DNA from 4 places in the Paenarthrobacter sp. 10L412 genome. Region 3 is predicted to be linked to each of the others. Evidence: riboswitches for the same ligand, from Rfam matches in the RefSeq annotation. Region 3 holds a riboswitch; each other region holds the start of a gene.
The links. A riboswitch is a leader RNA that binds a small molecule or an ion and turns the genes downstream of it on or off. The one in region 3 is predicted to bind cyclic di-AMP.
Positions count from the first base shown of each region.

Region 1 (5,289 bases), on a different contig from region 3:
GGTGCCCGGGGCGCATGGCAATGCCATCGATCAGCAGCCGGCCGCCCAGTTCAGCTACGGCCCTCCTGAAATGGTCCGTCCCTGAGCGTCCGGTCCCGCCCGTAGTAATCACGACGTCGGCCGGCGGCTCCGCTGCGGCAAATGGTGACGCGGGTTCAGGCTCGGTGTCCTGCAAAGCCGCAAGCCAGTCGTCGTAGTTGTCGCCTACCTTAAGTTGCTCTCCTGCGATGCCACCCAGGAGTTCGACGACGGCGCCGAGCTGAGGGCCAAAGGTATCCCGGACCTTGCCTGGCACGGGGACGCCTTGCGTCACCACTTCCGACCCCGTCAGGAGAAACCGCACCAAAGGTTTCCCCAGGACTTCCAATTCATCCAGACCGGCCAGGGCAGCCAAGGCAATGTGCGCAGGATTCAGGATGGTGCCGGCTTTGAGCAGCACGTCCCCTTCGGCAGCTTCCTCGGCAGCTTTGCGGATGTGCTGGCCATTGCGTGGCTCCCCCGGCTTCGCGGACCCGCCAAGCGCAAGGATCGGAAGACCGTCGTCGTCCGTGGTGATAACGCCACTTTCGCTGCGCAGAACAGCCTTGGCGCCTGGCGGAATGAGTCCTCCGGTGACGATGGGACTGGCCTGGTGGGGAGCAAGTCTGTGGCCGGGCTCAACAAGAATCCATGGGCCCGTTCCGTTGACGGCCCAGCCGTCCATTGCGGAGGACGCATAGTGCGGCATGTCCTGAATGGCCACTGCATCCGAGGCAAGTGTCCTTCCCAAGGCAGCCTTCAATGGCACTGGGCTTGGCGGGATGGGAGCAGCGACCTCAAAGGCACGTTGCCGGGCCTCATGCCATGTGTGTGCCGCGTGGTGGTGGCCCTGTCCGGGGGCCTCGGTCATTCCGCCTCAGTCCCGGGCTCCAGGTATTGCTTGGCAACCTGGCGGGCCAGGTCAAGGGCAGCGCTCATGGCGGTGTCGTCCGCCGCTTGTCCGATCCCCCTGGCCATACCGGCAGCGTAACCGGCGATGAACGTAGTCAGGGGCGCCGCAGGCCGCACCACGGAGTGGGCTGCAACTCCTGCCACCGAGAGGACTTCATTGATGTCCACTTCAACGCCCTCAAGCTCAAAGGCCTGCAGCAGTGTGCGGCACCAATCCTCGAGCGTCTCTTCCTGGCTCTTCATGTCCGCCTCCTGCTCGTTGTGTATGCCCAGGGCCGCAGCGTCCTCCCACGTGTCCACATCATCGGTAGACCCATCGGGGACAGTAACGGCCAGCAGGTTCAGCCTAGCAAGCAGCCGGAACACTGAAGAGTTCGTTAACCCCGAAGCTGCCGAAGCTACGGCAACTTCCCTTTCCAAAGCGGTGGTGCTGTAGACCCCCAGGAGGGGCTGTTGCCGGCCGTCGGCTGAGACGGCCATGGCACCTTCCACTTCAGGATGGGCACGCAATCCTTCCCAGAGGGGCGCAATGCCCCTGGAGGCGTGCGGCATGTCGCATGCCAGGACGAGCGTCCACGGCGCTGGCTGCCCATTCTGGTGAAAAGCCGCCAGACCAGCAGCAATCGCGGCGGCAGGGCCAGCAAAGGCCGGCTCCTCCCGGGCGCTAAGAACTCCATCCGGCAGGACGCCGCCGATACCAGAGGTGTCAGGACCAACCACCACCACAACTGAAGCACCCCGTGCCGCCTGCACGGCATGCGCAAGGAGGCTGGCGCCGTCGAACGTTAGTCCGGGCTTGGGCACGCCACCGAGGCGGGTGGCCCTGCCACCCGCCAGAATCACAGCGTTGAACTCCATCCGCCCAGATTACCCGGACGGCGGGAGCCCAACAGAAATCGATCAGGCGGCGGATTCCGGCAACAGGAACGGGTCCCAGTCCGGCGCAGGTTTCTCGAGTTCTTTGATCTGCCACATGGTTCCTGTGGGCACGCCAGGTTTGAAACGAAGTTTCCAACCCATCTCGGCGAGCGTGTGGTCACTCTTGGCGTTGTTGCATTTCAAACACGCCGCAACCAGGTTTTCCCAGGAATCCGCGCCGCCCCTGGATTTGGGGTGGACGTGGTCTATGGTGTGGGCTGTTTTCCCGCAATAGGCGCAGCGATGGCCGTCGCGGCGGAGTACCCCGCGGCGGCTCACGGCAGTGATCCTGTTGTACCGGGGCCGGATGTAGCGATTGAGAAGAATCACGGATGGTCTCCCGAGAATCTCCTGTGGCCCGACGACAGGCTCGTCGCCTTCGGCCACCACGCTAGCTTTTCCAGTCAGCACAAGGACCAGCGCCCGGCGGAAGGTTACTACCGCCAGCGGTTCATATCCAGCATTCAGAACGAGTGTGCGCATGCACGTACCTCTTCACGGCCGCACCCGTCAGGGGCACGAGGGCCGGCTGCCCTCTGCTTGTACGGGCTGTGGATCGACAACACAAGGGTAAGCACTTATATGCCATATCAACGAATTTTTCCGCCGTTTCGCCTGTGGTGTTGGCGAAAGTTCATGTGCGGGACACCCCGTGGTTAAAGCAGAACACCCCGCCGGCCTGAGCCTGCGGGGTGTTCCGTGGAGTATTTGATCAGCCGTTGACGCGGATGAAAACCGGGCCGGAGCCAACGTTCACGCTGAACAGTGCCGTGGTGGATCCGTTCCATCCGCCGTGGACTGCCATGCCGTTGCCGACGTAAACAGCGATGTGTGCCATTCCGCCGTAGCCACCGTTGGCATAGTAAGCGAGGTCGCCGGGCTGGGCTTCAGCTGCACTGACCGTGCGGCCGAGGGAGAGGTAGCCGGCCGGCCAATCGTGGAAGTGAATACCGACGGCGGCCAGCGAGTTGGTCACCAGCATGGTGCAGTCCTGCGTGACGCCGAGCTGTGCGTAGGCCGCTGCAGCGATAGCCGCACCGAGGCCGCTGGATGCAGCAGGCGCCTTGGCCGCGGACGCATCAGTGTTGACCGCCAAAGTAGCGGTGCCGCCAGCAGCCGGAGCTTCCTTGACAGGTGCCTTCTCGACGACGGGAGCCGGGGCTTCCACAGTCTTGACCACAGGGCGCTCGTAGGAGATGGCGACGCTGGAATCGGCAGCAATGGTGGCCTGGGCAACCGACTGCACATCAAGGGTGGACGCAGAAGTAGATTCGCGCTGGACGTTGGTGTCCGCAGCATTTGCAGCAACGCCGCTGGCCAGGACAAGGCCCGATGCAGCTGCGATCACTGCTGCCTGACGGCCAACGCCACCGGCGTTGTCGCTGACAGCCTTTGCAATGACGGCAAGTGAGCTGGTCTTGGGGGCCTCAGCTCTATGCCGTGCAACCTTGTTTGCACTGGTCATGATTACTCTCTTTTCGTATCCGCGCACGGTGGGGTCGCACGCGGGTTATGGGCTGCCAGCACTTGGGGGGCATGCTGGCTTACCCCGAATGGGATTTTCTAGCGGAGGGTGTAGAACGAGGACGTGCCGGTGGAGGCCGCGGAGTGCAGGAGCGTGCCCTGGCTGGGGTTCAAAGCGCTGATCATCATGCCGTTACCGACGTAGATGCCCACGTGGGCTCCGCCGTTCTGCACGACGAGGTCGCCAGGGGCAGGCGTGCTGGTGGGCGTCATGACCGTCCAGGCATTGACGCGGGGGATGCTGATGCCGGCCTGGGCGTAAACCCACTGGGTAAATCCGGAGCAGTCCCAGCCGTTGGGGGAAGTGCCGCCCCAAACGTAGGGGTGGCCGATGCCCGTGTAGGCAATTGCTGCAAGTCCTGAGGCTGCCGCGCTTGAAGCGGCATCCTTGGCCTTGGAGGACAGGGCAGCGAGGGTGCCGTTCGCTTGGTCTTCGGTTGCCGTGCGCTGGGAGGCCCGCTGAACCTTGGGAGCTTCCTTGGTAGCCACAACGGGGCTCTCGAAGGAAACGGTTGCGGTGGGCTCCGCGGTAACAACTGCGGTGGCGACCAACTGCTGGGTGCTGGAGGATTCCGACTTGGAGACGTCGGTGTCAGCGGCCTGGGCCGGAAGTCCAACGCTGAGAACGAGCCCCGAGGCTGCGGCCAGAACGGCGGCTTGGCGGCCTACGGTGCCTGCATTGGTTGAGACAGCCTTGGAAAGGGTGTTCAACGGGTTCGTGCGAACCAATTCGGCGCGGTGGCGCGCAGGGGTAGTGCGTGATGACACGAAGGTAGCCTCTCCCAATGCCTGCGAGGTGAGCTGTCGGATTCGGATGGGAGTCATCCGGCCGCGCGGCTTCAAGGAAGCTTTTGCGACTTAACCCCAAGGTCTTCTGACTCGAAGACCAAAATTGGTTCCCCCGCCCCTGCCAGACGATTTTTGCGAACGGACCTCGAGTGGTGGCAGAGCTAGGCAATCCACTCAAGTGCATCGGCCCCCTAAAAAGCCGATGCGCTTTAGACGGTACAACAGATGTTCGTGAATGTCACATTCAGGTCACGGGGCGTGTCATGAATGCGATAGACAACCATCAACTGGCTCAGAGCCAGCCCATGGGATCTACGACTTCGCCGTTTACCTGGACCTCGAAGTGGAGGTGGCAGCCGGTAGATGCTCCTGTGGTGCCACTCAGCGCGACGGTATCGCCGCGGCTGACAGTCTGTCCCACTTTGACGTTGAAGGACGACAGGTGGTTGTACGTGGTCTCGAGGCCGTTGCCGTGATCAATCACGACGCGGTTGCCTCCGCCGTACTCATGCCACCCGGCGAATGTGACCTTGCCTGCGGCTGCGGCGTGAACGGCGGTTCCGCACTGGGCCACGAAGTCCTGGCCACGGTGGAAGTCGCCGGTGCCGCCGGTAAGGGGGCTGACACGGTAGCCAAACGGCGATGCCGTGACCAGCTTGTCCAGCGGACTTCCCAAGGTGCCAAGTGAGGAGGCGCGCTGGATGCTCCCCGCTGACTGGGCGCTCAGCAACTGCTTGAGTTTGCCGTCAGGATCAGCGGCGGTAGCGACGGCTGCGCGACTGAAATCGATTTTGGCAGAGGCTGCTGCAGAAACTTCCGGTTGGCTGCCACCGGGCACGGAGAGGGCCGCCTCGGCCTGGCCGGACTCGGACGTGGCCATGACGGGGCTTGTGGCAGGCAGGCCTACAGTCAGGGCAAGTCCGGTGGCGGCAAGCGCGACACCGGCCTTCTGCCCGACACCACTGGCTGCGGCGAAGTCGGCTACCTGGCGCAACGGGCTCTTACGGCGGCGCACCTGACGCGGGGTGTCGCGTGGCCGGATCTCCATTGCGGCGCGGGCTGGCCGCAGCTCAGCAGCGGGGCCGGACGCGCGGCGGCGGCCCCTGACGTTCTGCGATGTCAAACTCT
Region 1 covers NZ_JBFTJT010000012.1:39,007-44,295, reverse strand. The annotation lists gene AC1DD7_RS17325 (molybdopterin molybdotransferase MoeA) at 1-889, opposite strand, end outside; gene AC1DD7_RS17320 (NTP transferase domain-containing protein) at 886-1,788, opposite strand; gene AC1DD7_RS17315 (HNH endonuclease) at 1,831-2,331, opposite strand; gene AC1DD7_RS17310 (NlpC/P60 family protein) at 2,561-3,313, opposite strand; gene AC1DD7_RS17305 (C40 family peptidase) at 3,412-4,140, opposite strand; cyclic di-AMP (ydaO/yuaA leader) riboswitch at 4,145-4,308, opposite strand; gene AC1DD7_RS17300 (M23 family metallopeptidase) at 4,454-5,284, opposite strand.
Region 1: it holds a riboswitch for cyclic di-AMP, as region 3 does, so the genes downstream of both, AC1DD7_RS17305 (C40 family peptidase) here and AC1DD7_RS16805 (NlpC/P60 family protein) in region 3, are expected to answer to the same signal.

Region 2 (5,289 bases), on a different contig from region 3:
GTGGACAGAATCCAAGATCGCCCGACGCCGGGACGCGGCTGATGCTGCGGCCGCCCCAGACGCTTCGCGCGCGGCCGGCGACCCCGCCGAATCCGACGACGCCACCCGGGACTAGGTTCCGGGGCGGGTGGACAGCGGCAAATCGTTGGCCAAGTCCTCATGCTCCTTGCTAGGCTGAGTGCGAAGTCCCCGGACCCGCCTCTCTGGACCAGAGCCATGATGCGGCCGGGGTTATTTCTTTGAATTGCCAGTCTAAGCACGTGATTTGCCTGGCCTTCCTCAGATCCGGGTTTATCCACAGGAGGGCTACCGCGGCGCTGTGTATGATCTGCAACCGCGCCGCGAATTTGCCATCTGCCAGCTCCTCCCTTACAGGAAGCCTCGGACGCTATTCTCAACAAACAGGCACGAAGAGCTATGGAGTCGCAGGGCTATCCAAAGCACAATTGAGAACCGGAGGTTCGGGAGCTGACGACGCTACTATCTGCCGACGTCGAGGCCTGCGGGCTGACCGGCCGGATTCTTTGGACGGATGGAACGGCACCGCCGCGGCCGGGCAGCCATGCCAACCCCGAGCCTGCCAAATCCGGGGATCAGAGGGAGCCTGCTTACATCCTCATCCACGGCATCGGCGTTTCGCACCGCTACCTCGCCAGGCTTCATGCCGTCCTTGCTGCGAGCGCCCCCACCTACTCGCTGGACCTTCCAGGCTTTGCCGGGACGCCAAAACCCGGCCGGCAACTTTCCGTTGAGGACTATGGCGCGTTCATTGCCGAGGCACTTAAGGCGTGCGGCCTTGATTCGTACATCCTGGTGGGTCACTCGATGGGCGTGCAATTCGCCATCGAAGCCGCCCTCCGCGAGCCTGAGCGCGCGATGCACCTGGTCCTCATGGGCCCTGTGGTGGACTCCCGGCACAAGAATGTGACGCGGCAGTCGGTGGCCCTGTTCCTGGATGGCCTTCTCCGCGAAAGCCCATCGTCCAACTGGATTGTGATCACCGACTACCTGAAATGTGGGCCGCGCTGGTACCTCACGGAGCTGCCCGTGATGATGAAATACTCGACCGAGAAGCAGTTGGCCAAAGTCCGAACTCCCGTGCTGGTGCTCCGAGGGAGCCGCGATCATGTGGCCGGGCCGGAATGGGCGCTTCGCCTCTCGCGGGCAATCCCGGAAGGGCGGCTGGTGGAAATCCCCGGCGTGGGCCACGTTGCACAGCACATGCGCCCCAAAGCCGTAGCAGACGCTATCAGGAGCTTTGTGGCGGCGACATCCCGCCAGAGTTAGGCATCCCGCCAGAGTTAGGCACTAATGCACGACGGCGGATCCCGGCGTGGGTGCCCCTTGTTGGGTTTGCGATCTGGAGACTAGGCTGGCCGGGCAAGCACAATAGTAAGTTTGCTTAGGAAGGGCGACCATGACCAGCTATGACCCTGAGGACGATCCCCGGACCTTCGGCGCCTCTGGCGCAGCCGAGCCAGGCGACACGGCGGGCGACACCGCTGGCGACCCGGACGATGTCCACACAGATCCAGACATGCGCCAGGACGAAGACAACGATCCTGCAGCTTCCGCCAACCCCGATCCCCTGGACGGCAACGTCACGGGACTGGAGCCTGGTGGTGGCGTACCCCCCGGCGAAACCCCGCCTGCAGAGGACAGCATGAGCAGCGACCAGGGGCACGAAGAGTAGCTCGTCCCGAAGCCGCTAATACGTTGCCAAGCCGCTAATAAGTGGTTGGGCAACAACTTAACAGCGGTCCAACAACGTAACAGCGGCTCAACAACGTAGAACCACATCTGAGGAGCAACAAAGGCTACGGCAGCCTCAGGATCTCCCCCAGGTCATAATCAGCTGGCTCCTCCAGTTGCGAGTAGGTGCAACTCTCCGGAGTCCGGTCCGGCCGCCACCGACGAAACTGGGTGGTGTGCCGGAACCGCTCGCCTTCCATGTAGTCATAGGCAACCTCGATGACGAGCTCCGGCCGGAGGGGAACAAAGGAGAAGTCCTTGCCTGCGCTCCACCGGCTCTGCGCACCCGGCATTCGGGAACCCGTAGCTGCGGCATCTCCTTGGTCGGCCCACTGACCCCAAGGATGTTCGCTGAATTCCGTCTGGTACGGCTCAAGTTCGGCCACCAAGCTTTCGCGCTTGGCCATGGAAAATGAGGCCACCACCCCCACGTGCTGCAGCTGACCGGCGTCGTTATACAGCCCAAGCAGCATCGACCCGACAACCTTTCCCGTCTTGTGCCAGCGGAATCCAGCTACCACGCAGTCCGCGGTCCGTTCGTGCTTGGTTTTGAACATAACCCGCTTGTTCGGCTGGTACGTCCCCCCGAGTGGTTTGGAAAGTATGCCGTCGAGCCCAGCGCCTTCCAGCTGCACGAACCACTCTTGTGCTTGGTCGAGTTCGGTCACCGCCGGCGTTACGTAAACAGGCGCCTCAGCCTTGGCCAGTGCCTTCTCCAAGGCGGCTCGACGCTCGGAAAACGGCTTGTCCATGAGGTTCTCCCCGCCCAGGCCGAGGATGTCGAATCCGATGAAGGAGGACGGGGTGCTCTCGGCAAGCATCCGCACCCGGCTATCGGCAGGATGGATGCGCTGTTGAAGGCCCTCGAAGTCGAGCCTGTTGTCAGCTATGAGGACGATCTCGCCGTCGATCACGCATTTGTCCGGGAGGTTCTTCTTCAGGGCTTCCACCAGTTCAGGGAAATACCGTGTCATGGGACGTTCGTTGCGGCTGCCCAGGATGATCTCATCCCCGTCTTTGAAAACGATGGTCCTGAACCCGTCCCACTTGGGCTCAAAGTGGCCCACATCAGGGATCGAAGGAACGGACTTGGCAAGCATGGGCGAAATGGGCGGCATCACTGGGAGGTCCATACGACTATGTTCTACCTGCCGCTCGCGGCGGAAGCTAGTCTTGGGCGATGGATATCTTGGCCGTTCTAGTGGCGGTACTGGCAGCGCCTGCCCTCATTGCGGCCCTTTGGTTCTGGGTCTCCCGCCAGAACGGCAAGGGGAGAGTCCGGCGCGGCGCCACGGGTGGGATGCTGGGTGTGGCGGACGAAATTTTCCGACCCGAGACCCATTACGCACACCAAGTCCAAAGGATCCAGCACGAGCTGCCAGCTCCGGCTCCGGCCCCGGAGCCTAAGTCCTAACGGACCTTCGCGCCGGAAGGCGTCCCGCCCGTTACATTAATGTGACTTTACTATGGCGCTCATGTACGGTCTAAGAGCGACCCGTATCTCCGCTGGGCCGCTTCCGGGTTGACGCCGAGCTCTGCCGCAAACCGGGATCCGCCAGACTCGCGGCAGAGACGGGGGACCCAGAGTTCCCGGGCCTGATTTTTCATGGGCCCTTGGGGTGAAGCCGCCATGTGCGGCCGGACGGCCTCGTCCGAACCCGACAGCTAACCTCGCAGGCGTTGAGAGGCAACCACCATGTCCCCAACCATGGATCAGCCGCGCCGCGCCCAAATAGCGCGCGAGCGTACCCAGCCAACCGGACGCCGTCGGGCCCAACCCAGCGGATCCTCCATCAGCACGCCAGAAGCAGAAGCAGGTTTAACAGGCACGACGCCGGAACCCGCCACTGCTTCCACTCCCGCCCCTGCGGCACCCACCACGCGCGCGGCCGCTCGCGCGGCAGAGCGTGAACGGGCAGCCCAGGCAGTTATTTCTGCTGAGACAGCTCCCGCTAAAACTGCTCCAGCAGAAACAGCACCGGCGGACTCTGCTCCGGCGGATTCTGCTGCGGTAGTTTCTGCTCCTCTGGAGCCGGCAACTGCTGCGATTCCAACTGTTCAGGCGCCCGAACCGGTCACTCCCGAATCGGCTACGAATCCAGAGCCCGCTACCGCCGCCATCCCGATCGTTCAGGCGCCCACGCCCGCTGCTGCACCCACCCCCGCCGCGCACGAACCGGAACCCGCCACGGCTGCCATCCCGATCGTTCAGGCGAAGAGCCCTGCCCAGCTCGCCGCGGCCGCGACCGCCTCCGCTGGCCTCGCAAGCCGGAAAGCCATGCGCGCCCAAGAATCGGAGAGCGGAACAGCCCCTTCCGTGACAACGGCCGTCCAGTCCTCGGCAGGCGTCGCCCCTGCTTTCGGAGCGTCGTCCTTCAGCCACGAACCACACGCCGTCCTCACAAAGGCCGCCTCGGTCAAGACAATGGGCCAGCGCATGGCAGTCGTCGCTGGAGCATTGGGCTTGGTATTGACCGTTGGCACCATGAGCCAGGCCTTCGAGCTTCCCTTCTTTGGGAAGGAAACACCGACCCAGGAAGCCAGTGACGCAAAGTCAGGTGGCGACAGCAGGCAGTCAACTTCGGCCGCCCCTGCGCCCAGCTCGTCCAACTCCACTGCATCCGCTTCGTCGGCCACCAGCGCGGCCGGACAGCCGGCAACTGTTGCAACGCAGTCGTCGGAAGAGGCACCGGCTCAGGGGTCGTCGTCGTCACTTCCGACTCCGCAAGTTTCACTCGCGGATCCTGTTTGGGTCCCTTCGTCAGCCCCGTCGGCCGTTGTTCCTGTTCCGGGCGTGACAACTCCTGTCCCAACCCAGCCGGCCCCGAGCCCGGTTCCGTCGGACACGGTTACCACCCCACCTGCCACGACGACGCCGACGCCCACCGTCACTCCGGCGCCTACTCCAACACAGACTCCGGCGCCAAAGCCAAAGCCGACCGGGAGCCCCAGCACCACGCCGTCCAACGGTTCAGCACTGGATCTGGACGGCATACTCGACGGCGCCACAGGGATCTTGAAGTGAGCACGCAACTTCCCAGGACCAGCAAGCATGTCGGATGGCACGGCCGGTACTGCAGCAGCAGCCGCACTGCCACCTTCCGTCATCGGATAGGCCGCTGGAGCTGCCAGCGGCTGCGACGAGCCTAGGGAATCACGGCATCAAGAATCACTGCAGCGAGAAATCACTGCAACGAGATGAGGCAGGCACCTACCGGGTGCCTGCCTCTTCTGTTCCGCGCGTCGCTTGTTCCTGGTATGAATCGCTTCTACCCAAGCAGCCACGCCACCACAACCAACGCCACTATGCAAAGCACGGTTGTGCACAGGATGACGTCCCTGGCCATTGTCATTCCGCGTCCGTAGGGGGAAGCGAAAAGGAAGACGTTCTGGGCGGTTGGAAGTGCGGCCATGATGACGCTGGCCAAGAGGTGTTGCCCCTCCAGGCCGAACACAAAGCGCCCCAGCACCCAGACCACCACGGGCATGCCCGCCACCTTCAAAGTGGTTGCCACCACGGTCCCCACGCGGCCATCG
Region 2 covers NZ_JBFTJT010000009.1:91,172-96,460, reverse strand. The annotation lists gene AC1DD7_RS14040 (hypothetical protein) at 1-115, shown strand, start outside; gene AC1DD7_RS14035 (alpha/beta fold hydrolase) at 469-1,287, shown strand; gene AC1DD7_RS14030 (DUF6480 family protein) at 1,418-1,693, shown strand; gene AC1DD7_RS14025 (ATP-dependent DNA ligase) at 1,818-2,885, opposite strand; gene AC1DD7_RS14020 (hypothetical protein) at 2,933-3,166, shown strand; cyclic di-AMP (ydaO/yuaA leader) riboswitch at 3,296-3,446, shown strand; gene AC1DD7_RS14015 (hypothetical protein) at 3,449-4,777, shown strand; gene AC1DD7_RS14010 (AEC family transporter) at 5,022-5,289, opposite strand, start outside.
Region 2: it holds a riboswitch for cyclic di-AMP, as region 3 does, so the genes downstream of both, AC1DD7_RS14015 (hypothetical protein) here and AC1DD7_RS16805 (NlpC/P60 family protein) in region 3, are expected to answer to the same signal.

Region 3 (5,289 bases):
GGGTGCTGCAGTGTCTGAGATGCCGGACTTCGCTACTTGACGCCCAACAACTCCTCCACAGTTCCGATGCCGAAGAACAGCAGGAAGGCGGCGGCCACTGCCCACATCAGGGGGTGGACTTCACGTGCACGGCCCTGGAAAGTGCGGATCAGGACGTAGGAGATGAAGCCTGCGCCGAGGCCGTTGGCAATGGAGTACGTGAAGGGCATGAGGGCGATCGTCAGGAACGCGGGAATGCCAACGCCCCAGTCCTGCCAGTCGATCTTGCCAACTTGGGACACCATCATGAAACCCACCACCACAAGCGCAGGCGCCACGGCTTCGAACGGGACCAGGTTGATGAGCGGCGTGAAGAACATGGCCACCAGGAAGAGCAGGCCCGTGACGATGGAGGCGAGACCGGTGCGGGCACCCTCGCCAATGCCCGCGCCCGACTCAACGAAGATCTGGTTGGACGAAACGGACGCGCCGCCACCGACGATTGCGCCCAGGGCATCAACCTGCAGGACGCGGTCCACGTTGGGAATGTTGCCGTGCTCGTCCACGGTTCCTGCCTCGTTGGCCAGGCCCACCATGGTGCCCATGGCGTCGAAGAAGATGCTGAGGAGGATCACGAAGGCCAGCAGCGCAGCAGCCACAAAACCGAGATGTTCGAACGCGCCGAAGGGGTTGGCTTTGCCGATCAGGGAGAGGTCCGGTGCGCCCCATTCGGAAAGTGTGGGAGCCACCAGGGACCAGCCGCGCGGGTTGACGTTCTTTCCGTCGAAGCTGGGGCCAATGTGGAGCGTGAATTCAAGGATGGCGGCCAGGGCGGTGGACACCACGATGCCGATCAGGATTGCGCCGCGGACCTTTCGCACCACCAACGCGATGGTCAGGACCAGTCCGACAGCGAACACCAACGTCGGCCAGCCCATCAGCTTGCCATCCACGCCAAGGCCGAGCGGGACCGTGGTGCCTGCGGCGTCCGGGATACGTCGGACAAAACCTGCGTTGACCAGTCCGATCAAGGCGATGAAGAGGCCAATGCCCACCACGATCGCCGTCTTGAGGGCTTCCGGGACGGCTCTGAAAACGGCCGTGCGGAATCCGGTGAGTACCAGGATGAGCATGGTGACACCCGAAAGCACCACCAGCCCCATCATGTCCGGCCATGTCAGCTCCGGGTGGGAGGCAACCGTTACGGCGACGAATGCGTTCACTCCCAGGCCCGTTGCCACGGCGAAGGGGTGCTTGGCCCAGGCGCCCATGAGGATGGTGAGGATGCCCGCCACGAAGGCAGTGGTTGCCGCTACGGCCGTGAAACCGAGCGATGCCCCGCTTGAGTCTGCCCCGGAGAGGATCAGCGGGTTCAACACCACGATGTAGCTCATGGCGAAGAAGGTCGCGAAGCCGCCACGTATTTCCCGCGAGTATGTGGACCCGCGCTCGGAGATCTTGAAGTAGCGGTCGATTGCAGAACCTTGTTTAAGCATGAAGGTCTCCGGGGATCGGGGGAGTTTGCTCTCAAATCCTATGCCCGCTGATGTGGGGCGTTGGGACGATTCGCCTAGTCTGTAAGGAAGCCAACACTAGGAGAAACCGCCCCATGCGTACCAGCCGCCCGCTTCTGGCCGCCGTCGTAGCCGCTCTCGCTTTCGCTTCCGCGTTGCTGCTGGGAGCCGCTCCGGCCTCCGCGCATGACGTCGCCGAATCAACAACTCCGGCAAACGGTGCCCGGGTGGCTGAAGTGCCGGCGTCGGTATCCATCACGTTCAACAACCGGCCACTGGCCATCGGTTCGGGCGTGACTGTCACCGCTGGGGGCGAAAACTGGGCAGATGGCGCAGTGGAAATCATCGACAACATGGCTGTCCAGAAGCTGCGCCCGGGCGCTCCAGCCGGGGAATACACGGTGGTGTGGCGCGTGGTCAGTTCAGACTCCCACCCGATCGAGGGAACCTTCAAGTTCACAGTTTCCGGGACAAGCACGACGACGGCGAGCGGCTCAGCAGGCGCCTCCCCCTCGGCTTCGGCTGCTGTTCCGACGGCGGGAACAGCAGCCCCCGGTACGGAAAATACTGAGCCGGCTCCGGCAGCTTCCCAACCCTTCCCCTGGAGCATCGTTGGCCTCGCTGTGGTGGCGATCGGTCTCGTGATCTTCCTCGCTGTTACAGCCCGGAAGAAGCTAGCGGCTCCCAACGACGCGGATGGGGAAAATTCCCCGGAATAGCAGGGTTTTCTACATACTTGCGAAGATCTCGAAACGGTCACTGCGACACGCCAAAAACGAACTGCTCGTTACGTAAATGTGACTTTGAAGTGATCTTCCCGTACGGTTGTACCTGTGCCTGTTCCACGTAACGGGCATTTCCGGCCTGATTGCCTAGCTCTGCCGCAGTCCGGAATCCGTTCGCAGACAAACCTACGGCAGAGACGGGGAACCCATTTTGGCCCGCTTTCAGAGCGCGCCTTGGGGTGAAGTCACGAAGCTTCCGCTGCACAGCGGGGGATAGTGGCCGGGTGACTCCCATCCGAATCCGACAGCTAACCTCGCAGGCATCGGGAGAGGCTCTTTCATGTCTTCACGCATTCTTCGCGGCCGTCGTAAGGCGGACAGCGTACGTCCTAATCCGTTCATCTCCATCTCCAAGGCTGTTGCCAGCAACGCATCCGGCGCAGGTCGCCAAGCGGCTGTCATCGCAGCAGCTTCAGGCCTCGTCCTGACGGGTTCCATCGCTGCCCACGCTGCAGAGACCCCCGTTCAGCGCGACTCCAGCCCTGCTACTGTCGCCGAGACCGTCTCCGAGGGTCCCACCAAGGTTGTTACGGCCGCATCCACGGCCACCATCAACTTCGAGCGCCCCGCGGTTGCTTCCGTAGCGGCTCCCGTTATTGAAAAGCCGGCTCCCGTTGCTCCCGCTCCGGTGGCCAAGGCCGCAACGGCTACCGTCCAGGCCGCTGTAACCACTACGGCTACCGCTCCGGTGGCAGCCGCGCCTGCTGCTGCAGCTCCGGCTGTTGGTGGCGTCAACGCCGCTATGGTCGCCTCGGCTTACGCCCAGATCGGCATCATGCAGGACTGCACCGCCATGGTGGAACGGGCCCTCGGCTCCGCAGGTATCCCGGTTGGCGACCTCGCACCCATGCAGTTCCTTAACTACGGCAAGGTTGTCAGCGACCCCCAGCCCGGTGACATGATCGTCCAGTCCGGCCACGTAGCCATCTACATCGGCAACGGCCAGGCCATCAGCGGTGGCATCAACGGCAACCAGACGGGCATCCACCCGATCAGCTGGCTCACCGCAACCGGCCCCATCACGTACGTACGCGCTGGCGCCTAAGCTTCACGCTCCAACTCAAAGGCCGGTGCCTTCGAGGACTCATGTCTTCGGAGGTACCGGTCTTCAGAGTTAACTTTTGTTCGTTTTAGGAACAGGCCTCGGTTGGCTCAACGGTTTCCAAGCCAGGGTTCCAGGCAAGGGGTTCTAGGCAAGGGCGATGCCAGGCCCGGCCGGGAGGGCCACTTTGGATGAGATCGCTTGCCCCACTGCCTTGGCTTGCCGTAGTACTTCCTTGGGCGTGGGTGTAATAAGTTCCCCAACGCCCACCAAGTGCATCCCGACGGCACGCATGGCTGCCACGAAGTTCTGGCCTATGGCGATTCCCAGATCGGCAAGCATTCGGCGTAACTGGCTCTGGGCGCAGCGCGTCACCACGATGTGGTCTGCCAGGAGAACTCCGCTGGCCGTATGCACGGCCCATTGCCGTGGGGTGGATTCAAGGGGGCCATAGACGCTTAGCCCAGCCCTCAGACTGGCCGTGTTCAGGCTTGCGACGGGTCCGTATCCAAGCTGCGAGGACGAGTCGCCACCCAGGAAGTCCAGACGAACAGCGCGTGTGGTGGTGCGGACATCCAGGTGATGGCTGGCTGCGTAGTTGCGCAAATGGCGCAGGATCTCGTTGCGTTCCTGCATTGCCGCGGGGTCTGCTGCGTCGCACCGCTGGAGCATTCCCGTGTGGACCGCTGGTCCGGTGGTCGACAAAGTACCAAAGCCATCCAGCACGATGGAACCTACGCCATAGCGGCTGAGCTCGCTGGCAACAGCCAAGCCGGACAGGCCGGTGCCGATCACCACGGTGGTAGTCCGTTCCGTGACGGAATCAGGAGTGAGTGACACTGCTTGGGTTCCTCCTTGACGTGTGTGCCTTTCGGCAGCGCGTGGGATCGCGTCCGAGTTCCCCAAGCGGCCGCAAATAAATGGCCGGATTGTGTCCTGGGACACTTTTGCCGGCCATTCGGTGACTCGAACACTACCGAACTTTTTCTGCCATGGATAGCCTCCGCGACAGCGTGTTTTGGATGTTCATCCGCAGCGCAACCCGGAGGGCGGTGAGCGTGCCGAAAACCGAGCCCGGACCGTTATCCACATAGCCCATAGTCGCCTTGATTCGGCATTGCCAACCGAGAATAGTGGGCATTGGAAGGAGAACCCCGAGGGTTTCTTCGGCCCCGGCTATTGGTTGCACACCAGCAAGGGAACACCGGTACGGAGAACCTCTGGCAGAATGGCCGGAACATCAAGCAGTAGGTGGAGAGGCGGGCCCCATGGACCAGCACGGCAGACACATTGAAGAACCACAGGACGGCGAGGACCAGGCTGTGGCGCCTGGTGGAATCGTCGTTGGAGTGGACGGTTCCGAGCATGGTCAATGCGCCCTTGTATGGGCTGCGCGTGAGGCGGAACGGCGCCAACTCCCCCTGCATATAGTCACGGCCTATTCGGTGCCCATCTTCGCAGCATCCGGCCTCGACGGCGGATACGCCACTGTGGACGATTCCGTGATCCGCGAGGGCGCGGAAGCAATCGTCAAGCAGGCCATGGATAAGGTCTCGAGCTACACCCTCGACGTCGATGCGTCGGTGGAGAACGGTGATGCCGCGGGTGTCCTCCTGGACCTGTCTGCGAACGCTGCGCTCTTGGTCTTCGGCAGCCGTGGCCGTGGCGGCTTCGTCGGGCGTCTCCTGGGCTCGGTCAGCAGCGCGTTGCCGGCCCACGCCAAATGCCCCACCGTAACGGTCCCGCTGTACTGCGCCGACCGCTTGGGCGAGAACACCGAGGACAAGCACATCAAGGCTGAACACGCCAAGGCCGGGCCACGCACGGTGGAAAACGTCGTCGCCGTGGGTGTGGACGGTTCGGAGCAGGCCCGCGTCGCTGTCCTGGAGGCAGCCGAACAAGCCCAGCGGATGGGGGCAAAGCTCCGCGTCATTTGCGCAGTTCCGCAGTACAGCGGCTCCTTGGCGTG
Region 3 covers NZ_JBFTJT010000011.1:137,656-142,944, forward strand. The annotation lists gene AC1DD7_RS16795 (NCS2 family permease) at 33-1,475, opposite strand; gene AC1DD7_RS16800 (copper resistance CopC family protein) at 1,589-2,212, shown strand; cyclic di-AMP (ydaO/yuaA leader) riboswitch at 2,387-2,555, shown strand; gene AC1DD7_RS16805 (NlpC/P60 family protein) at 2,559-3,323, shown strand; gene AC1DD7_RS16810 (FAD-binding protein) at 3,468-4,160, opposite strand; gene AC1DD7_RS16815 (universal stress protein) at 4,589-5,289, shown strand, end outside.

Region 4 (5,289 bases), on a different contig from region 3:
GGATGTCGGGTTCCTCATGGCGAGGACGTGACATCCTCCGGATTTCGGTGAGCAACTGGTCCACGGACGCAGGTGACGTCGCTGCCTCCATCGCATCCGTTAGAGGTGCGGCTGAGGCCGAACCGGAAGCATAGGGCCGTCTCGCTTACAAAGCCGAGCGCGCCTTTTCCAGGTATGCCATCAGCCCGGCCAACTGCTCAGCGCTCCAGGGCAGTCCCGCGCTGATGGCCTTGCTGTTTTCCTGCCAGGCTGCACGCGCTGCGGCTTTGGTGTCCTCACTGGAGTGGAACATTGAACCGATGCCGTCCCATGAGCGTACCCATTCCTGGACGGAGGGGTCGGTGACGGGCGTCTTGGCTTGGACGTGTGCCAGTCCTTCTTCCACAAGGGCAGCCCACCGCTGCTTGGCGGCTTCGACTTTTTCTGCGCCGAGTTCTTCCCGCTTGTCCGCGAGTTGCTGGCGTTGTTCGGCTGTGAAGTTGTTTTCGAGCACGGTAATCATCTCCAACGTTGACATGAATTGTTCAGGGGTGGGCATGGCGCGTCCGTCCATGCGTGACAACAGCTCGCCCAAACGGTTTTGGAGCGCTTGGAGTTGCCGGGCGTGCTCCTGCACATGGACCAGCTGCTGTTGGAGGAGGCCTCGAAAGGACTCCAGATCATCCTCCGGCGTTTGCAGCGCCTTGCCGATGGCCGCGAGCGGAAGGCCCAGCATCTGAAGCGATCTGATCCGGTATAGCCGGCGCAGGTCGGCCTCCGAATACCGGCGATGACCGGACGCTGTCCTTTGGCTTGCGGACAGCAGCCCGATCTCGTCGTAGTGGTGGAGCGTCCGCACGCTGACGCCACACGCTGTGGCCAGCTCACCGATGCTCCACGGTCCGGATCCTCTTGTTCCCGTCATGAGCACAACGCTAAGTCCTGACGTAACGTCAGGTGCAAGTCGTCGTCACCTGAACGCGAAAACCGCCCCGGTTCCCGCCGTTAGCTGCAGTAATCACTGCTGCGACGGCGGAAAACGGGGCGGTAATCAGGCCCTGCACGTTTGAGCCCGCTGGGGTGGGCTCAAACCTGCCTATTGAGTTGGCTTAGTACCAGTTGTTGGCCAGGTGGAAGGCGAGGGCTGCCGAGGGGGAGCCGTAGCGTTCCTTGATGTAGTTCAGGCCCCACTTGATCTGGGTCTGGTAGTTGGTCTCCCAGTCAGCGCCGGCAGTTGCCATCTTGGAAGCCGGCAGGGACTGCACGATTCCGTAGGCACCACTGGACGCGTTGGTCGCCGTGGTCCGCCAGTTGGATTCCTTCTCCCACAGGGTGTTCAAGGCAGTCATTTCGCCCGGACCCCAGCCGTAGCTGGCGAGGATGCTGGCGGCGTATGCCTTGGCAGCAGCGGGATCGTCCACGGCCTTGGGAGCTGCGGCAGCGGCCGCGGCTGCAGCGGCGGCGGCATCGGCAGCCTGCTTGGCGGCTGCATCAGCGGCAGCCTTCTCGGCGGCGGCCTGTGCGGCAGCAGCCTGGTCGGCGGCGGCTTTCTCGGCCGCAGCCTTCTCGGCAGCAGCTGCTTGTGCTGCGGCAGCTTGGTCTGCGGCAGCCCTGTCGGCTGCGCCCTTCTTGGCAGCGGCATCCAAAGAAGCAGAGATTTCCGCTGATTTGTTGCTGATCTGGGCGGTAGCCTGCGTCTCGGACGCCTGGCTCGTTTCGGGGAGATTGAATGCGGCGTTTGCGGCTTGGCCGAGCGATGCGACGCCCAATGCTGCGGCAACGACTCCTGCAACAACGGACATTCGTTGCCCGGTCTTGCCGCGGCGTGCAGCGTTCTTCAGAACGGTTTGCGACTTCGTCAGGGGAGCATTGTGTTCGTCACGGTGACGCGCGGAAGGGCGCGTCTGATCGTTGAATTCAGACATGTGTGATTACCTCTCAGCGCCTGCGGAGTTAGCTGTCGGGTTCGGATGAGGTCATCCGGCCGCGCGCGTAGCTGCGGCTTCACCCCAAGGGCAAGGAAAGTACTGTGCCCGGAGACTCTGGGTCCCCCGTCTCTGCCTCGAATGAGAACGGAACTCCGGGAAGTGGCAGAGCTCGGCGCATCCCGGGTGTGGGCCAGTTAGGGGCGACCCACCCTTTCGAAGGTACAGGAGGTTTCGGCTTAAGTCACATTTGGGTAACAGAGATCACGTTCACGGCGCGTCATGTTGCCTGATTCGTTATATTCGTTCGTTCGAAGCTGTGGGGAAGCGAAGAGCGAATTCCGTGCGTCCCGGCTGGGACGTTACTTCCACACTTCCGCCATGCGCCTGGACGATGGATTCGACGATTGACAAGCCCAATCCGGAGGTTCCTTCCGAGCCTGATCTCGCCGCGTCAGCCCGGGCAAAACGCGAGAAAATACGGCCTTGGAACCCAAGAGGAATACCAGGCCCGTTGTCAGTGACCGTGACCACCGCGCTACCGTCCGCGGAAAGCGTGACGCCTGTGAGCACCGTGGTACCTGGATCGGTGTGCTTGCGGGCGTTGGAGAGCAGATTGGCCAACACCTGATGCAGCTGGGTTGCGTCCCCGCGCACCGTAATGGGCTCGTCAGGGAGTTGGAGCTTCCAGATGTGGTCCGGTGCCATCACCTTTTCGTCGCTGACGGTCTCGATCACCAGCTGCGTCAGGTCCACATCCGTGACCTTCAGCGGCTGGCCTTCGTCCAGGCGCGCCAACAGCAACAGGTCCTCCACAAGCGTGGTCATGCGTTCCGACTGGCTCTGGACCCGTGCCAGCGACTTCCTGCCGTCATCCGTGAAGTTCTCCGTCATACGAAGCAGCTCCGTGTATCCGCGGATGGCGGTCAGCGGCGTCCGGAGTTCGTGGGAGGCATCGGCAACAAACTGCCTGACCTTGGTTTCGCTCTCCTGACGGGCTTCCAGGGCCCTGGAAACGTTGTTGAGCATTTGGTTTAAAGCGTGGCCAACGCTGCCCACTTCAGTTCCAGGATGGGAGGCCGACGGCGGTACGCGCACCGCGAGTGCCACCTCACCGGCGTCGAGGGGAAGGCGCGATACTTTGGTTGCAACCTCCGAGAGTTGCTCCAGCGGGCGCATGGTCCGGCGGATGATGACGGTACCGGCGAGGCCGATCAGCACCAGGCCGCCCAGGGAAACAAACACCATGGTCCAAACCAGCGAGGCCTCGGCGTTTTGCTTGTCAGCCAACGGCAAGCCCGTCACAATGACGTCGCCGTAGGTGGTCTCAACAGCCACCAGCCGGTAGTCGCCGTTGGACAATGAACGGTCCACAGGCCGGTTGTCGCGGGGGAGTGAGAGCAGGACCTGCTTGTCTTCTGCCGAGAGTGCGACGCGACGGCCGTTTGCGTTTAACAGGCCCGAGTTAATGACGGTGGAACCATCGATCCTCGCGTTGAGGGTCCCGGCACCTTGGCCGCGGGCCTCCAGCGGATCCGGCCGCCCGCTTGAGGGAAAGTTCGACGGCGGCCTGCCGAAGTCATTCGCGCGGCTTGACGCCTGCTCCAACTGCTTGTCGAGTTGTTTGTTGAAGTACATGTCCATGGAGGCGTAGCTAACCACTCCAACTGCGCCACAAATGGCAACCAACAACGCCATCGCCACCAGGACCAACCGCGTGCGCAGATGCCAGGTGGAGGGATTGAGCCAGTTCCGCTGGGTCTTGCGGGTTGCTCCTGAAGGGGTGGACAAGATTCAGTCCGCAGGCTTGATGACGTAGCCGGCGCCACGGATGGTGTGGATCATTGGCGGGTGGTTGGCTTCGATTTTCTTGCGCAGGTAGGAAATGTACAGTTCCACGATGTTGGCCTGTCCGCCGAAGTCATAGTCCCAGACGCGGTCCAGGATCTGTGCCTTGCTGACTACGCGCTTGGGGTTTTCCATGAGGTAACGAAGCAGCTCAAACTGCGTTGCCGTGAGCTGGATGTCCTCGCCGGCGCGCGAAACTTCCCGCGTGTCTACGTTGAGCGTGAGATCGCCGACCACCAATTCCGCCGTGTCCATGGCGGCAACGCCTGAACGTTGGACAAGCCTGTGCAGGCGCAGGAGGACCTCCTCCATGCTGAAGGGCTTGGTGACGTAGTCGTCCCCGCCGGCGGCAAGGCCTACGATGCGATCCTGGACAGCGTCCTTGGCCGTGAGGAACAGCGCGGGCACTTCCGGCGCGAAGGTACGGATCCGGTTGAGGACCTCGACGCCGTCGAATCCTGGAAGCATCACGTCCAGCACCAGCACGTCAGGGCGGAAGTCCTTGGCAAGCTTCACAGCTTCTGGTCCGTCGGCCGCCACCGCGACGGACCAGCCTGCCATGCGAAGGCCCATGCTCATGAGCTCGGAGAGGCTGGGTTCGTCGTCCACCACCAAAGCGCGGATAGGGGAGCCGTCCGGGTGGGAAAGCTGGGGAAGGTTGTTCGTCATGGAGTGCGGGGATGCCATGTGACAACTCTCCATTCTGCTGGTTTGCCGAAGCTTTGCCGGTCCTGTGAGGACGCTGTGAGGTCAACACTAGCCACGTGGGAGTTCGGTGGCAGGTGTCGCAGGAGTGTGGCGTCCATACTGGTCGGTTCTACGGCGTGTAGCAGATTTTGAGGGAAAAATTCGAGCTTGGAGTGGCTTGCGATTGGACAGCAAGTGTTTCAGATCTTGAGATTCCGTCCTTTTGCGCCTGATGGGAATCAGGAAGGGCATCATGCACTATCTGCCGAAGAAAATTCACCATAAGCCGAATATTTCTCATCGCGACCGAATGAAATGACGTTCATTTTCCATGGTGAAAGAATTGTGATCTGCAGCACAATAGACCCTCTTGTCTCAAAATGTGGACGGTTTGGCCGTTTGTTACTTGCGTGTTGCCATTGTTACGTTGCACACTTCCAATGTGAACAAGAACTCAACAGCACCTGCAGCCGCAGCAATCTGGTCCAGCACACCCGCTGGCGACGAGACCCGCTGTTGTCGAATGCAAGCCTAACTTTCCACCCCAAAGAAGTTTCAGGCATTCGCCCCCTAGCCCAGCGTTGGGCGCCCTTCCCCAAACTCATTGCGGGGACAACCAGCATTCGAAGCCGCGATGACGGCTATTCACTTTTGAGGTAATCACTCCATGTCAGTTGCATCCGGTTACGTCCACATCTCCGTCCGAAACGCCAACAAGGCCGCTTCAAACGCAGGGCTCCGCCCCGGCTTCGGCAACCGCCCCGGGTACGCCCCCGCCACCCAGGGCAACGGCCAGCAGGCTCCCGGCTACGTGCCCCAGGGCTACAACCCCAACTCCTATGGCCAGTTG
Region 4 covers NZ_JBFTJT010000005.1:94,083-99,371, reverse strand. The annotation lists gene AC1DD7_RS07105 (pyridoxal phosphate-dependent decarboxylase family protein) at 1-134, shown strand, start outside; gene AC1DD7_RS07100 (MerR family transcriptional regulator) at 146-904, opposite strand; gene AC1DD7_RS07095 (aggregation-promoting factor C-terminal-like domain-containing protein) at 1,089-1,904, opposite strand; cyclic di-AMP (ydaO/yuaA leader) riboswitch at 1,910-2,067, opposite strand; gene AC1DD7_RS07090 (sensor histidine kinase) at 2,202-3,695, opposite strand; gene AC1DD7_RS07085 (response regulator transcription factor) at 3,699-4,439, opposite strand; gene AC1DD7_RS07080 (winged helix-turn-helix domain-containing protein) at 5,107-5,289, shown strand, end outside.
Region 4: it holds a riboswitch for cyclic di-AMP, as region 3 does, so the genes downstream of both, AC1DD7_RS07095 (aggregation-promoting factor C-terminal-like domain-containing protein) here and AC1DD7_RS16805 (NlpC/P60 family protein) in region 3, are expected to answer to the same signal.